Regions from separate parts of the Paenibacillus sp. FSL R5-0928 genome, predicted to be linked through region 2. Evidence: riboswitches for the same ligand, from Rfam matches in the RefSeq annotation. Region 2 holds a riboswitch; each other region holds the start of a gene.

Region 1 (4,157 bases), 1.7 Mb from region 2:
ACCATTAGTCCACATAAGAAGACGCCCATGATGGCATACATCAGCATATTGATTAGTCCTACACCTTTTCCCCCGAAGACGTTATTGAGCATCATTAGGGCCAGAGGGGTAATGCCACCCAGCGGTGTCAGCGTATCATGCATATTGTTAACACTACCTGTCGTAGCTGCCGTTGTTACCGAAGTGAACAGAGAAGATTGCGGGATCCCAAAACGTACCTCTTTACCTTCCATGCTGCCTTGCGAAGACTCGATCCCCAGCGCATTAATAGCGGGATTCCCTTTAGTTTCCGCATAATAATTCAGCCCCAGCAGCAGAACGAACAAGGTCATCATTGCTGTGAAAATCACCCAGCCCTGACGTTTGTTCTTAGCGAACAACCCGTACATATATGGCAAAGAGGCTGGCAACATCCACATAGAGAGAATCTCCAGAACGTTCGTAAGTGGATTAGGGTTCTCAAAAGGATGCGCTGAATTGGCTCCGAAGAAGCCGCCACCATTCGTACCTAAGTGTTTAATTGACTCCAAAGAAGCGACTGGACCGATAGCGATTTGTTGCGTCTGCCCTTCGAGTGTAGTGACCTCAAGCGATGGCTTGAGCGTTTGTGGCACATGCAATCCTACCAGCACCAATGAAACTAGCAGAGCTAATGGAATGAATACACGAATATGTGCTTTTACGAAGTCCTCAAAAAAATTCCCGACTGATTTCTGTCCTGTAATCCCTCTGACAAAAGCAACCGCAACAGAAAATCCGCTCGCTGCAGACGTGAACATCATCATCGTGATGACTGCCATTTGTGAAAAATACGATAGTCCCGTCTCCCCGCTATAATGCTGCAGGTTCGTATTGGTCATAAAGCTGATCACCGTATTAAATGAAAGCGTCTGTTCCATATCGGCAATTCCATTCGGGTTCAGCGGCAATCCCCGCTGTAATCTTAGAAAAATATAACTGAAAGCAACCAGTACGATATTAGTTAAAACAAAGCTGAGTGCATACTTCTTCCAGGACATTCCGTCCCGTTTTTTCAGGCCGATCAGCTTATAAATACCTTTCTCTGTGCCTGCAAACCAGCGATCCGTACGATTCGGTTCGTTAGAAAATACATGATATAAATACGTCCCCATCGGCTTGACCAACAAGATGAGAATTACAATTACGACGACTATTTGCAAAATGCCCATGAATGCCCCTCCTTAAAATTTCTCAGGATGAATCAACGCGTAAACCAGATATATAAACAACAGTAGGGTAACAGCGATTACTAGAATCACAGCTTATCCCTCCCCGTATCCTCAACTACACCTGCGCACCAGCGCATAAAGCCATAAAATAACCCGTAAATTACAGCTAACGAAGCCACCATATACAGATCCATCATATCTTCCGCACTCCTTCCATTATCCTTGATGAGGTGATCTATCGATTAGAAAATCAGCATCACCACTATGGGAATAGATTACATAGCTCGCACCAAGTCTTTTATAGACCAATCTAGGATTTATAGAACTTGTAATCACAAAAATTGGCTGTGTCGTCCAGGTACGGCACATCTGAATATAGCGGCAGCAAAGCGGAAAGCTGCTCTCAAACAGATATACCCTGCCTACCGGGAACGATGGGCGAAACCAAGTGCTCTGATGGCGGGTATCCACTAGAATAACCCGCTCGATTCCGAGCTCCTCTAGTAAAGCTTTCTCAGCCAGATTGTTGGTTAATCCCGCCATCTTAATACCCCTGAACTTCAGAAGTTTAATGAAATGTTCTCCCGCCTTTGTAGGCGCACATACAAGCACATATTCATTCTGATCCGTCATCTCTTTTTTCTCCTCCTGCTCATTTACAACAAGGAGGCAACGAAAATCTCCGAAAGGATGTTGACCTATCGTCATTTTCGGGCACAACCTAAAGCTCGGTTGTGTCACGTCATTAGACGCTGCCTTACAAATACCGCTAATGATGAATTTAGCGACCTCTTGGGGGAGGCCTCCATAAATGCTTTGCTTCTAAGAGCACAGCAAAAAGCCACAAAGGATCTCCTCTGTGGCTCGCTAGCGGTCACATTGCACTCATCCTCTCTCCATACGCTTACGAGGTTAGCTGTCGGATTCGGGCGGTGAGAGTCGCCCTACCTGTATAGATGCGAGCTCACTCGCACCCTCTACAGGATTCACCCCATAATCAGCTTCCGACTCTCACATCGGCTGCCGATTGTTGGTTCCCCCGCTTTCCTTATCGGAAATTAAGCGGATCAAATATTCGATTGTCGTTGAAACAGGAGTAATCATACTCTTATGCACGAAGACTTGTAAAACCTGAATGATGCCAAAATAATGCAAATTAAAAACTATTTTCCCATTAGATAGCGCTTACTTGATATCTAATCTCTCTATATCTCTTGTTTACTCGAGTTTCGAGCGTTTAATCGCTATCTATAACCCATGTGATTTTATTCACCTTTTTAGGGTGAAAATACTGCAAATTCCCTTTATAGGTTGAAACGCAAGAAGCTGAGGTTGAGCGAGAAAGAGGCGCGATAACACGCCATAAATACCTATTTACCTCGTTTTTCAGTCGTAGTCGGCAGGATATGGTTAAAATCGCTCTAAAAGAACATTTTCCGTTTTTTACAGAAAATCTTGAAAAGAGTATGATTCGGGTTGAATCTAATTCATGAAAAACAATCAACGCTGAGTTCCTGCATTCGCAGGGAACGGGGGAACCATCAGGCCACCTGGCCTACTTGGGGTGAATCCAAAGGAGACTGCGTAAGTCTCAATAGGTAGGGCGACTCTCACCGTCCGAATCCGACAGCTAACCTCGTAAGCGTAAAGAGAGAGACCCTTGATCCGCCACGCTTTGGCCCAGGTATATCTGCCTGTAATCCAAAACCGCAGCAGAGGTCCTCCTCTTGCTGCGGTTTTTGCGTTACCTGAGCCTATTAGGTGATAGCACGCTGGATGGGGTGAATGTTTTGAAGCACTATTATTTAGGGATACATCAAGGGCTGCTTGAGCCGATAAGTCTAAATTACGTTTGTTTCGGGGCCTTGTGGTTCGAAGAAAATAATCACAGGTACATTGTAGGTTATGCATTTGGCCAGAACCAGATCCAAGCCCTTCGCCAATTCAGTACACCTTCTTCTTGTAAAGACTGTTTAGACTCTAAGATTGTATATGAAATATATAAAAAAATTCGAGAACAACAACAGCAGCAGGATTGGTCATCGCATCAAAAACTCCCGTGGTTTACAGCCTTCAAGGAGCCTTGGAAAGATGTAAGCGCCGGTTGGTATGTCTTGAGATCCCGCAGCACCTTTCCCTTACATCTATCTGTTATACGGAAAGAGAAGTTCCGACTATGGCTAGAGCATACCGCAGTCTGTGAGAATAAAATGGAAATGCTCGCTTGTGTAGAAAAGGCTAGTGTCACTCATCATGTAGACTTAAAGCTTTTGGAAATCTAAGGAGGAACCCTACTATGGACCAGCGCAGACTATCCCGCATTGAAGTATTTGTATTGGATGAACCCGAGCCTATTCACTATGGAATGGAAGGGGCTGAAGGCTGCCGTTATGGTATTCTGAAGCTCACCTGTAAGGGAGGTTGCAGTTGGGGGGCTTGTCTAATCTCTGCCAACACCAAAAATTTCGATCTCATTAAATGGAGTTCTTTTTTACGGGCTATCTGTCATTGCCGTCTTGAGGAAGCGCTGGATAAGGTCCGCCGCGAAGGTTCAGATTGGGAGCAGGTTAAGCTTGAGCTAGTTCAGGGTGCTTTGCAGGATTTAAAGGCCAAGCTCCAGGGTAAATCCTTGGCTGGGCATATTCAGCAAGGGCGTCTGTACAGTGTTGCAGCTGGGGGGAGCAATTCCAGAAGTGAACGGCTCTACTACAAACCTTCCAAAGCTTTATCCACTGCCTCCCAGCAGAAACACAGTTGCCCGGAACCAGACACCGCCGATCTTATCAATAAATCCATCTCTTACTTTTCTATATTATAGATTCAAGCAAATCTCTCATTCTGAAAGGATCGTGTTCACCATGCCTGACCCCTTACCTCCCGTGTCCACCTACAGTGCTAAATTTGCAGAGTGTGTTCAAAAGTATACTAATGAAGTCTACGTACTCAGTTCCATGTTATTAGAACAAT
Region 2 (4,157 bases):
CGTCTTGAAGAGCAAGCAGAGCATGCGCAGGAATGGAGAGATCGGATCAATACGTATTTTTACCGCAAGAGCGGAATTGAGGATCTTAAAGGCAGAAAGATTTATTAGATTTCGAATCGAGGGATGATGATAGTGAGCCTCACGATTAGAGCGATTCTGGAAGATTTAATGGGAACTGTGGAACAGGTAGAAGGCACTGTCGATATTCTGAACCCAGGGGAACCGGAAACTGAAGTCACAGGGATTATTACGGCCTTCTCTGCCACACAAAATGTTGTGGAGCAAGCAATAGCGTTAGGAGCCAATTTGCTGATCACGCATGAAGGTGTATTTTATAGCCATCATGCGGCGAGCGAGTGGTTAGAAGGTGATCCGGTTTATCATGCGAAAAAAAGTCTGATCGAACATTCCCAAATTGCTATTTTTCGTTATCATGATTATTGGCATCGGCAAAAGCCGGATGGAATTATGGTGGGTTTACTGCGAGAACTAGATTGGTCCGCATACGTGGAAGAGCAGCAAGCAGCTGCTACGATTCTCACTATTCCTGCTATGACTGTACTGGAAGCTGCTCAATATATTAAAAGTAAGCTAGGGATCTCTTATGTACGCGCTGCCGGTGACCTGTCTCTGTCCTGCAAACGCGTAGGGATATTAGTAGGTTACAGAGGAGGCGGGACGATGGCTATTCCGCATTTTAATGATCACAATCTTGATTTAATTATTGCTGGAGAGGGACCAGAGTGGGAGACTCCGGAATATGTGCGGGATGCAGGGCACCAAGGCAGATCTAAAGCGCTCATCATGTTAGGTCATGCGGAGAGTGAAGCGCCGGGGATGAAATATTTAGCTGAAATCTTAGCAGACAAATATCCCATGCTTTCTAACCGGTTCATTGCTGAACAACCCATCTATCAGATGGTTTAATCTGGGGAAATAAAGAGTACGGAATAAATAAACATATTATGGAGAAAATGAAGGGAAACAGGTCACTGAGAAAGGAGTGTTTCAATGGAAATTCCTTTGGAGGCTGATGAAGTATTAAGTCGGATCAAAAAGCTGCAAAGCGACGGAAGCTCGATCAGTAAAAAACAAGTAAAGCAGAGCGATCCTGAGCTTATGAGAAGTGCGCTGTTCTTTTTTCCAAGCTGGGAGCATGCATTGAAAAACGCCGATCTTTTGTAGCCATAGTATTGTAAGAGGAAGCTAAGTGGACAGGGGAATACCTCTGATTCTGCTTAGCTTTTTTCATATCTCCAGTGAAAAGGATGGCCTTTATATAGAAAGTACTGGTGTTTTAACCTCCGTTTGGCTTGGTTCAGAGCCATTTTCTTAAATAAAACGAGTAAACAAGAGCAAAAGAAAGAGAAAATGAAGAGTATGCTCAATATGAAATGAAAAGCATTGCTTTCAACATTATTTTGACCAGAGCCCTCCTTTACAAGCAAACCTTACAAGAGTATGATTCATCTCAGAACTGACAATTATCTTAAATTTACAATTACATAAGCAATCCGCTTAATTTCCGTTTCTGGAAAGCGGGGGAACCAACAACTGGCAGCCGATGTGAGAGTCGGCACTGGTTATGGGGTGAATCCTGTTCCGGGTGCATAACATGCATCCCTGCAGGTAGGGCAACTCTCACTGCCCGAATCCGACAGCTAACCTCGTAAGCGTATGGAGAGAGGATGAATGGCGTGTTTAGTGATGAATAGCCACAGAGAATCCCTCTGTGGTTTTTTGCTGCGTTTTTAAGCAGATATAGACGTAGAATTTATTATGAAAGAGGTGTTACCTTTGCCTATCGCTAAACTGAACGGAACTTCGCTCTATTATGAAATCAATGGAACTGGCACTCCGGTTGTGTTTATCCATGGACATGGATTAACACACAGTATGTTCAAACCACAGCTGGAGTATTTTTCCGATAAATATAAAGTGATTTTGTGCGATTTACGGGGGAATGGCAAGTCTGGTAAACTGCTGGAGGCCCCACATGAGATTATTGAGACGCAATGTCTGGATTTGATTATGCTGTTGAATGACCTAGGTATTCGTGAAGCAGTTTTTGTAGGAATCGCCTATGGTGGCTTAGTCGTTCAGCATATTGCCAAACAATATCCTGAGCGTGTGAAAGCCATTGTGGTCGCGGATAGCTTCTGTAGGACTCACGGATCAACAATTGTAGGGAAAATACAAACTATGGCAGCATATTGCAGTTTGCTAATGTATTATCTCCCAAGCGAGCTGGTGTTGCCTTCGATTCGGATGATGTACCGAGAGCGCTGGAGTCTGGCCTACAATGAGATTAGAAGAGGGCTGCTGGACAAACGTCCCCGGGAGCTATATCGGCAAAGACTGGCTACAAGCCATGTTGATTACACCAGATGCTTAAAGGCTTTTAAACGTCCTGCTTTATGTATTGTAGGGGACTTTAATGAATTTGGAGTGAATTGTATGAAGGAAATGGTGTCTCAGCTGCCACATGCGCAGTTGGCGATTATTCCGAACGCATTAGATCCAAGTAATCTATGCCAGCCGGAGCAATTCAATGCGATTCTTCAACGTTTCTTAGAGAAGCAGCAGGGCAGTCAGCAGATTAGCTGATCTATAGGGAGACCTTTACAAGCGAAGCGTTTAAGTGGAAAAAGGCGTCCCATAGCCAGGGAGCATGAGCTGGCTATGGGACGTCTTTCTGGGTAGAACTTTAGGGGATTCTCCCTAAAGTGAAGGGGATTATGGCTTCTAGCACGTGAATTAGGGAAATTCTCCCTAAAGTGATAGAGAGCATGGCTCCTAGAACGTGGATTAGGGAAATTCTCCCTAAAGTGAAGGGAATTATGGCTCCTAGAACGTGGATTAGGGAAATCCTCCCTAATAATAGGGTGTTTTTAGCCATAAATGGGTATTTGCAAGAATTTTTAGGGAGGATTTCCCTAAAAACCTTATTTTAAAGCGATTATCGATGAATATTAGGGAGGATTTCCCTAATATAATGGATATCTAACTAAAGGCTGGCTCATCAGTAGTGAAATCTACGAATGAGCCAGCCTTTGGTATTTTACTAACCGGTGGATGTTGAACATTTACAAGCATATTGTACCTAGAACGCCACTTAATGTCCCTACCCTACCACAGCATCAAATATAGTTCACCCGACGTGGGAAAGAACAGTAGTCTCTAAGTAGTGAAGGTAAGAGTATAGAAGGGGCGTAGTAAGCGTCTCACCCGACATGGGAAAGAACAGTAGACTCTAAGTAGTGAAGGTAAGAGTATAGAAGGGGCGTAGTAAGCGTCTCACCCGACATGGGAAAGAACAGTAGACCCTAAGTAGTGATGGTAAGAGTATGGAGGGAGGCGTAGTAAGCAGCGCATCAGACGTGGGAAAGAACGGTAGACCCTAAGTAGTGATGGTAAGTGTATAGAAGGGGCGTAATAAGCTGCTGACCCGACGTGGGAGAGAACGGTAGACCCTAAGTAGTGATTGTAAGTGTATAGAAGGAGGTGTAGTAAGCAGCTCATCAGACGTGGGAAAGAACGGTAGACCCTAAGTAGTGAAGGTAAGTGTATAGAAGGAGGCGTAGTAAGCAGCTCATCCGACGTGGGAGAGTACGGTAGACCTAAGTAGTTAAGGTAAGTGTATAGAGGGAGGCATAGTAAGCAGCTCATCCGACGTGGGAAAGAAACAGTAGACTCTAAGTAGTGATTGTAAGTGTATAGAAGGAGGTGTAATAAGCAGCGTATCTGCAGCTCCTGATCGAGACCAAAGGAAAGGAAGGTTTCGGTAATAGGGATTCAGCCTCCGGACATGAGTAGGAGAGAAGAAGAGCGGGGAGTGGCATTGACAGACTATCGGACTCAAGCGCTCTTATTTGCAATATTTTCCTATTTTTGAGTTGCTATTGGACCCCATAGGCGTTATTTGTACAAAATAGACGCTATTGAGCACCATTTCTGCCCAATAGCGCCTCTCAGGTCCGATGATCTCTCTAAACAGGGATAAATTAACGAATAGCGGCATTTGAGTCCGAAAGATCAAGTAATTGTACCGCATATTACCAAAAAGGCATCTGTCACTCCTTAGAAGGAATGGCAGATGCCTTTTTTTGAATTTGTTTTAATGATTATACAATCGTAAAGCCAGCACTTGCATAACC
Region 3 (4,157 bases), 3.4 Mb from region 2:
ATACTAACGAGTACCCAACAAGATTTTTCAGTCTTACAATTCTCCTGCAGCCAAACTCTTAAATCTTCCCTCGATTTTACTGTAATTAGATTTTCAATCTCCATAATTAAAATACAATTTCCTTTCTAGGTATGGAGTGGAGCACATTGCCCATTAGAGATTAAATAGCTTCCGCAGGTACCTGATACCAAAAAAGGGAATAGTCATTCATGGTGGAAGCGTGGCCTAACTGACGTAACATATTAGAGATATTGCCTCTATGATAAGTCCCGTGATTGACGACTTGCAACACAATTTCTGATAGGCGTGTTTGGCGGATTCCGGCGAATGGATTGTCAAGCAGAATGGTTTGCTCCAAATCGGATTGGTGGTGTAACCATTCTTTGTATTGTTCCGATAGCTGTGCAAAGATATTTACGTACTCATCCACAGAATCTAGAATGCTCAAATTTAGCGGGATACTTTGTTGAAAAGCCTCAGGCATAGCAGTGCCTGTTAAAACAAGATACCACATCGTATCAACCGCATAGATATGGCTAAGGGCATGAGCGATGGTGGGAAACGAGCTGTTCACTTCTTGACTTAGCACAGAGGATGGGAGTTCCTTGATTCTCCCCAGGATAGTTTGGTTTGCCCAAGTGTGGTATTTAAACATTTCTACTGGATAATTTGTCATTCGTATGGTCTCCTTTTGAATTGTCATGGATTTGTTTTTGTTACTGTTGTTAATATAAAAGAAGAAGTATGACATCAGACTGTCATACTTCTTCATAAAGTTTGAGTGTGTTTTGAAGCTGCTCTTTTAAAATACCTCGCAATGCAGGGGGTTCGAGGACTTCGGCCCCGCTGCCGAAACTCAGCAGAATGGACCAAAGCCAACGAGCTTCCAATGGCTTATACACAGGAATTCGCATCGTCATGCTTTTATCAGAATGAAATTCCTTGTCGACTTGATGAAACTGATCCAAAGCTTCTGCCAAAGCCTCAGGGCCCACCCGGATTACTATTTCCTCCACCTGATCTACCCTGTTTGAACAGCCAGCCTCTTTGGGTACTTCATGTTGTGATTGAAAGGTATCCTGCGTCAGGAACAAATTCAGCATCCGGGAAAGACGAAACTCCCGATAATCCTGCCGTGCCCGGCAATAACCATAGATGTACCAGTTGCTATATTTAAAATGAAGCTTTACTGGTTCCATTTCACGGGTTGTACGTTCATTTTTTACACTGATGTAATCAAAACGGACAACATTTCGTTCCGCTATAGCCGCACGTAAAAGAGGAAGTGCGTCAGGATCCGTACGCCGGGTTTCAAGATCCACCGCGAGACTAGAAGTTTGTGGCTCCGTTCCTATCGTTTGCAGCCGTTCAATGGTTCCTTGCGTATGCTCATCTTCAAACACGGAAGAGAGACTGTTAAGTACAGTAATCAGAGAAGTGACATCATACGAACGGAGCAGGCTTTTATCCATTTTATATCCGTCCATAATGCCATATCCACCTTTAGTACCCTGATACGATACGACCGGGATGCCAGCGGCACAAATCACATCGATATCCCTATAGATTGTTCGCTGGGAAACCTGAAACTCTTCAGCCAGCTTGGAGGCAGATAAAACTTCGTGGTTCAATAGCTTGTAGATCATAGAAATCAATCGTTCCAATTTCATGTGTGCATTCCCACCCATTAGTCCATTTCGTGTTACAGCGTGATTATATCATAGATTTTTTCGGGCTAATTTTGGGAGGGAGGAGTTTTGTTGTTGGTGATGAAGAAATATCCTATGACAGAGTCTGACAGAGCCGATTAATTTATTTACAGATTAAATCCGCAGGCTCTGATAAATCATTAACAGAAATAATAGCATCGTTTTTTTTCACAGGTGGGGTCCAATATTGCTCATTCCCAGGCAGGTCATCGAACCATTCGGCGTCCTTTGGACAATCTAGAATCATGAATTTTCCGTATTCCTGATCTCTGGATTGATGGTATTTGAGATAGGCTTTCCCGTTATCAATGGCGAGAATTTCTATTTTTCCTGAGGTGTGGCTCATGGATAAGCGTACTCTTTTGCCAAGTCCTGAGGTTCTAGCTTTGGCTTCTTCTACAATTTGATAGACTTGCTCGAGCGGTAATACGAAATCCCGGTTTCCGGCAACGGGCCGGTTCACAAAGAAGTAGTAGGGTGTAACGCCAGCCCATGAAAGTCGGTCCAGTAGTTCCCCTAAAATAATGGGATCATCGTTGATGCCTTTGAGGATGGGAGTCTGATTTACGACAATTGCCCCTGCGTTGTGGAGAGCTTTAAATGCTTTTTTGGCTTCAGGTGTGATTTCACGAGGATGATTGATGTGCGCCATAACATAGATTCGTTTGTCTTCGGTAGAGTAAGTACGAATCAGCTCCAGCAGCTCTTCGTCTTCAGAGATCCGCATCGGATTAAATACGGGAATTTTGGAACCTAGTCTAATGATCTTAACATGCTCAATGCTTCTTAGATTTTCAATAATGGATCTTAGCTTCGGTGTGGAGAGAATTAAACTGTCCCCGCCCGTAAGAAGTACGTTGTTAATCTCCGGATTCTTTGCGATATACTCCAAGCCCGGAGAGACATCAGCCATCGCCTCTTTCACGTCATTTCGGAACAGACGCTTACGGAAACAGTAGCGGCAATAAGCCCCGCAGACCTCGGATACAATCAGTAGTGCAGTGGTTCTATACTTGTGCTGACAACCAGGTACCACATAATTCGTGTCCTCATCGGAGGCGTCCCAGCGCCCATACTCCAGCAGTTCACCTTCGTTAGGAATAACCAGCTTACGGATGGGATCATCTGGATCATCCCAGTTAATCAAAGACAGATAGTAGTCATTTACACGAAAAACAAATTTGTCTGTAATTTCTTTCAGATTCTCTTTTTCCAGCTCAGACAACATAGCTATTTTGTTAATATCCGTGAAGTACTTTACCTTTTGCACGTACATCTCTCCTTTGTCTCGTAGTGTGAGAAATGAGGGAGCCTTAGTGTCAAAGGCCAATCTACTGCCAGCAGGGTCCAAAAAAAGCACAAAAAGAGACCCTTAGCAAGGGTCTCTGGTTATGTAAATAACATGAAAAGCAGACCCATCCACTGCTGACGAGGTTAGCTGACGGACTCGGGTAAGATGGTACCCTACATTCTAATGCTCAATGATTCGCCCCAATTAACTGGTTCCCCCGCTTTTCAACTGTAAAAGTTGGAAATTAAGCGTAGATAAAGTATACCCTATCAAGTTTTGAAAAGTCAAAAGAGAATCCTAGATTCACCTTCAATTGCTAGCGCTACTTCCGCCGAGTAGTTTAGGCAACAGCGTTAGCAGTTTCTCCCGGGTTAACGCATCACTAGAGTTCCATTTGCTTCCGTCGAGCAGATAAACATGTCCCTGACGTACTGCCGGAAGAGTGTTCCAAAGTGAACTGTCTAGTAATCGTTCCATCGCAGCTCGCGAGTCTTTGCGTTCCGGAATGAACATGAAGATATGATCTCCGGCGTAGGCAGGCAGTCGTGTTGGATCAACTTCGGCGAACCCTAACTCTTCGTCCAATATGGCTTGGATCTCTTCGGTCGGTTGTAAACCACATGGGGCATAAAGCGCAGTGGAGAATCCGGACATTCCCATAGCATATAGATGATCTCCATGATCATAGACCAAAGCAGAGGCGGTTTCTCCAACTTGGAGAGTTGTCGAGTAAAGCTGCTGCCACATGGCAGCGTTTTTGATTGTGAATGACTCCAGCCATGCTTCGGCTTCGCGCTGTTTACCTAGCCAACTGCCTAATGTCCGCATTCGGTTGTCGAGAGGCGCAAATGAATCAAAGGTGAGTGTCGGAGCGATACCAGAAACTGCTCTGTAGGCTCTTTCATCACTATTTGCCAAAATGATCAAATCTGGGTTTAGGGAAGCGGTCAACTGCGGGTCCAGTGGAAACCCGACGTTGGCGAGCTTCTTAAGCCGATGTTTATAGACGCTGTTCCGGGCGAATGCTTCATCTCCACCGATAGGCTTTACACCTAACGCGAGAAGGTCGCCAAGTGTCTCGCCATGATAGACAATACGTTTCGCTCGTTCAGGAATTTCCACCTCATGACCCGTCCAATCCTTGACGGTAAGCTTAC
Region 4 (4,157 bases), 2.2 Mb from region 2:
AAGAGAAACGACGGGTAGAACAGGAGCAACAGAAGCAGAAAACGAGAATTTTAGTTATTAGTTCAATAGCTGTAGTAGTTATCATTTTTGTTGGATTGTTTATGTTAGCTTCGAAAGATGCAGCAAAGAATGTCTCTACAGGAGAACCGGTAGAATTCAATTACAGTGAGCTACCTAGGATTGGTAATGAGGATGCACCTGTTAAGCTTGTTGAATTTGGCGATTTCAAATGTCCAGCTTGTTCCCAGTTTGCTGGCTCCATGAAACCGAAAATTGTTCAAGATTTTGTCAACGAGGGAAAAGCAGCTCTTTACTTTGTAAATATGGCTTTCGTTGGTCCTGACTCTGAGACAGCTTCACTAGCTGCATTGTCTGTATACCATCAGAATAAGGATGAATTCTGGAAGTTCTATGATGCTGTATATGCGCAGCAAGGGGATGAGAGCGACGAATGGGCCACTGAGGATTTCTTGATAAGCCTTGCTGAAAAAGAGAAATTAGCGATCGATTACGATCTGTTGCGTAAAGACATCCAAGAGAAAACTTATGCAGATGAGCTGAAGAAAGACATTCAGTTGGCAACTGACGCAGGCGTGACAACTACGCCTTCGCTCTACATTAATGGGGTGAAAACGGCTGAACCTTTCGATATTGAAGCGATTACATCTGAAATTAATACCGCCGCAAAAGCAGTGGAGGCAAAGTGACAAAATTCCTATCTTTTTGCAAGCGTAACTGCCTCTATCTGGCCTGGTTTGTCTCTTTGGTTGCTGTAGCTGGTAGCTTGTATTTAAGTGAAGTCTTGAAATATGAACCTTGTAAGCTTTGCTGGTTTCAGCGGATTTTTATGTATCCGCAGTTATTTTTGTTGGGAATTGCCACTTTCCGTGGAGATAAGCGCATCATTCCTTATGTGCTTCCATTAAGTTTGATTGGTGGCAGTATCTCAATCTATCATTATGCGGAACAGAAGATTCCAGCGTTAAGTAAAGTTCTACCTTGTACAATTGGTGTTCCTTGTAATAAAGATTACTTGAACTACTTCGGATTTATTACGATTCCTTTGTTAGCTTTAATCGCTTTTGCTCTAATTAGTCTCCTTCTTTGGTATGGACGTAAGGAAGAAGAAATGATTGAAGTAGATGCAGAGGAGAGCTTAGGATTTTAGTTTTCGCTTTGGAAGTTACAAAAAAGCTGAAAAGGTATTAAAATCACGGGCTAGAGGGATAATTGAAGATAATGAAAGAGAGCATCCAATAAGACGCTATATTTGAGCTTATTGGATGTTTTTTCATTCTTTTTTCATTTTTTTCAACGCTTTACTGTAGGCACTTTGTAGACTAATATTAGACCTTGTGAGAAGTTGAATATGCGCTGAATTTTCTTAGGAAAAACGGGGGAACCAAACTTGGCATTCATGCCAATGGGGTGAATCGGAACCGGGTCGAACAGACCTGTACCGTAGGGCTATAACCACAGCCCGAATCCGCCAGCTAACCTCGTAAGCAAGGTGGGAAAATGACCATGCATAAGCATGCGGATCATTTCCGTATGCTTATTTTTGTGTCTGCATTTATGAAATCCACCGATGAAAACAGCGCACGGAAATTCCGTTTCAGCTCCCAAAGAAAGGAACTGTATCCACCATGGTAAGCAAGGTAAAACGACTATTGATCGGACGTCCGATGAAGTCGAATGAACTCGATCATGAAAAGTTATCCAAGGTTAAAGCACTGGCTGTCCTGTCTTCTGATGCGCTCTCGTCTGTAGCCTACGGAACGGAACAAATACTGATTGTACTGGTGGCTGCCGGGTTTACTGCCATCTGGTATTCCCTGCCAATTGCATTAGCCGTATTGGGCCTGCTGGCCATCCTGATTTTATCCTATCGGCAGACGATTTTTGCTTATCCGCAAGGAGGCGGAGCTTATATCGTAGCCAAGAGCAATCTTGGTATTCCGACAGGGCTGCTCGCTGGGGGTTCATTATTGGTGGATTACATTCTTACCGTAGCGGTTAGTGCCTCGGCAGGGACGGATGCGATCACATCGGCTTTTCCAAGTCTTCATAATCATACTGTTCTCATCGCTGTATCTGTTATCGTTCTATTAACAATCATTAATCTTCGCGGAGTGACTGAATCGGCTTCGTTCATCGCAATTCCAGTGTATTTGTTTGTGGTTTCGATTGTTGTTCTGATTATCTCCGGTATCGTTAAATATGCAATGGGTGGCGCGCATGCGAATGTTCCTGAAATAGGCAGCGCCGTATCTAATGTAAGTTTGTTTCTACTATTAAAAGCGTTTAGCTCTGGTTGTTCAGCCCTAACGGGGGTTGAGGCCGTATCTAATGCGATCCCAAACTTTAAAGCACCGGCTGAGAAGAATGCAGCCAAGACGCTAATGATCATGGGACTTATCCTTGGCTTTATGTTTACCGGAATCACTGTGCTGGCGTATTGGTATGGTATTGTGCCAGATGAAAAGGCTACGGTTGTCTCTCAGATCGCTGAATCGACCTTTGGCCGTGGCGGATTGTACTTTTTCATTCAAGGGATTACAGCAGTGATTTTGTTCTTGGCAGCTAATACAGCATATTCAGCGTTTCCGCTGCTTGCCTTTATGTTTGCAAAAGATAAATATCTGCCACATGCATTTATGGTCCGTGGTGACCGCCTGGGCTTCTCAAATGGCATTATTTTTCTAGGAGTTATGTCTATCATACTTGTGGCTGCATTCCATGGGAATACGGAAGGTTTGATTCCACTTTATGCGGTAGGCGTGTTCATTCCTTTTACCTTATCCCAACTGGGGATGATGGTGCATTGGATCAAAACAAGACCTGCTGGATGGGTGAAAAGATTTGTTGTAAATACCATCGGTATGTTGACTACATTGACGATTACGCTTATATTTATCATTACTAAATTCTCGAGCGTATGGATGGCATTCATTTTCTTACCTGCTGTAATGTTCGTGTTCCACCGTATTCATAAGCACTATTTGAACACTGCGGATCAACTGCGTATATGTCCGGCTACTGATAAACCTATAATTAAAGGAAGTACTGTAGTTGTTCCTGTTGCAGGGGTTACACGTGCCGTATTACATTCCATCAGCTATGCGAAGTCTCTAACAGATAATGTTGTTGCTGTGTATGTAGGCTTTGATGAAGAAGACATTCATAAGATGGAGCAACGGTGGGAGGAATGGAATCCAGGCGTACGCCTGATTGTACTTCGCTCCAGATATCGTAGTATCATTCGTCCGTTAGTGAAGTTTATCGATACGGTTGAGTGGAAGACAGCTGCGACGGATCACATCACGATTCTGATTCCACAGTTTATTACCAAACATTGGTGGCAAGCCGTGCTTCATAATCAGACCAGCTTTTTAATCCGCTCGTATCTAATGAATCAAAAGGACGTTGTAGTAGCGACTGTCCCTTATCATTTAAATAAATAAGTAGAAGATTAAAGATGAGGTTATATCCGGAACGTTCGGAATATAACCTCTTTTGTATTTTATATGAAGGAAATTGTTGCAAATCCACAGAATTTGAAATTTATATGTTGACACAGAGAATGAGAATCAATATCATTTAAAAGTGAAGCAGAGGTAAAGGTCACCTTTGAATATCAAAGCAGTTACATATAGGAGGGTTTTTAATGTTTTGGCTTAACAGAAAAAGATCAGGAAGCATGAAAGTGACAATGAGCGGACTAATAGTGATGACGCTATTACTTTCCGCTTGTGGTAATAATAATGCTGAAAGTTCATCAAATGCAGGAACAGCGCCTACAACAGCTCCTACAGCAGAATCTACAGAGGCACCTGCTGCTCCTAAGACATTAACAGATGCAATGGGCCATGAAGTAACGATTCCGGCTAATCCACAGCGCGTCCTGGGTTCATATTTGGAAGACTCATTGGTAACTCTGGGTGTGACTCCAGTAGCTCAATGGTCAGTTACAAATGGCGTTCAGGATTATCTGGCCACTGAATTGAAGGATGTTCCTACAATTAGTTACGATCTTCCGTTAGAGGCTGTAACCAGCTTTGCTCCGGATCTTATTATCATCCCATCGGAGTCTTCTGTTCAGAACGGGATTTACGATCAGTTGAATAAGATTGCACCCACTTATGTAATTGGGGATG

What was found. Region 2 has a riboswitch for cyclic di-AMP ahead of MKZ16_RS27670 (alpha/beta hydrolase). Riboswitches for the same ligand answer to the same signal wherever they lie in the genome.
Region 1: it holds a riboswitch for cyclic di-AMP, as region 2 does, so the genes downstream of both, MKZ16_RS02665 (hypothetical protein) here and MKZ16_RS27670 (alpha/beta hydrolase) in region 2, are expected to answer to the same signal.
Region 3: it holds a riboswitch for cyclic di-AMP, as region 2 does, so the genes downstream of both, MKZ16_RS12015 (KamA family radical SAM protein) here and MKZ16_RS27670 (alpha/beta hydrolase) in region 2, are expected to answer to the same signal.
Region 4: it holds a riboswitch for cyclic di-AMP, as region 2 does, so the genes downstream of both, MKZ16_RS17365 (APC family permease) here and MKZ16_RS27670 (alpha/beta hydrolase) in region 2, are expected to answer to the same signal.

The regions. Positions count from the first base shown of each region.
Region 1 is NZ_CP150225.1:596,418-600,574, reverse strand. Features, by position in the region: gene kdpA (potassium-transporting ATPase subunit KdpA) at 1-1,190, opposite strand, end outside; gene MKZ16_RS02665 (hypothetical protein) at 1,407-1,823, opposite strand; cyclic di-AMP (ydaO/yuaA leader) riboswitch at 2,076-2,265, opposite strand; cyclic di-AMP (ydaO/yuaA leader) riboswitch at 2,685-2,849, shown strand; gene MKZ16_RS02660 (hypothetical protein) at 2,918-3,472, shown strand; gene MKZ16_RS02655 (hypothetical protein) at 3,487-4,008, shown strand; gene MKZ16_RS02650 (hypothetical protein) at 4,070-4,157, shown strand, end outside.
Region 2 is NZ_CP150225.1:6,123,170-6,127,326, reverse strand. Features, by position in the region: gene MKZ16_RS27685 (alpha-glucuronidase family glycosyl hydrolase) at 1-108, shown strand, start outside; gene MKZ16_RS27680 (Nif3-like dinuclear metal center hexameric protein) at 169-927, shown strand; gene MKZ16_RS27675 (hypothetical protein) at 1,012-1,185, shown strand; cyclic di-AMP (ydaO/yuaA leader) riboswitch at 1,506-1,692, shown strand; gene MKZ16_RS27670 (alpha/beta hydrolase) at 1,780-2,607, shown strand; gene MKZ16_RS27665 (exosporium glycoprotein BclB-related protein) at 4,125-4,157, opposite strand, start outside.
Region 3 is NZ_CP150225.1:2,711,212-2,715,368, forward strand. Features, by position in the region: gene MKZ16_RS12000 (YdeI/OmpD-associated family protein) at 1-104, opposite strand, end outside; gene MKZ16_RS12005 (DinB family protein) at 161-676, opposite strand; gene MKZ16_RS12010 (YafY family protein) at 759-1,670, opposite strand; gene MKZ16_RS12015 (KamA family radical SAM protein) at 1,813-2,979, opposite strand; cyclic di-AMP (ydaO/yuaA leader) riboswitch at 3,120-3,261, opposite strand; gene MKZ16_RS12020 (AraC family transcriptional regulator) at 3,310-4,157, opposite strand, start outside.
Region 4 is NZ_CP150225.1:3,878,155-3,882,311, reverse strand. Features, by position in the region: gene MKZ16_RS17375 (DsbA family protein) at 1-707, shown strand, start outside; gene MKZ16_RS17370 (disulfide oxidoreductase) at 704-1,168, shown strand; cyclic di-AMP (ydaO/yuaA leader) riboswitch at 1,363-1,522, shown strand; gene MKZ16_RS17365 (APC family permease) at 1,647-3,464, shown strand; gene MKZ16_RS17360 (iron-hydroxamate ABC transporter substrate-binding protein) at 3,668-4,157, shown strand, end outside.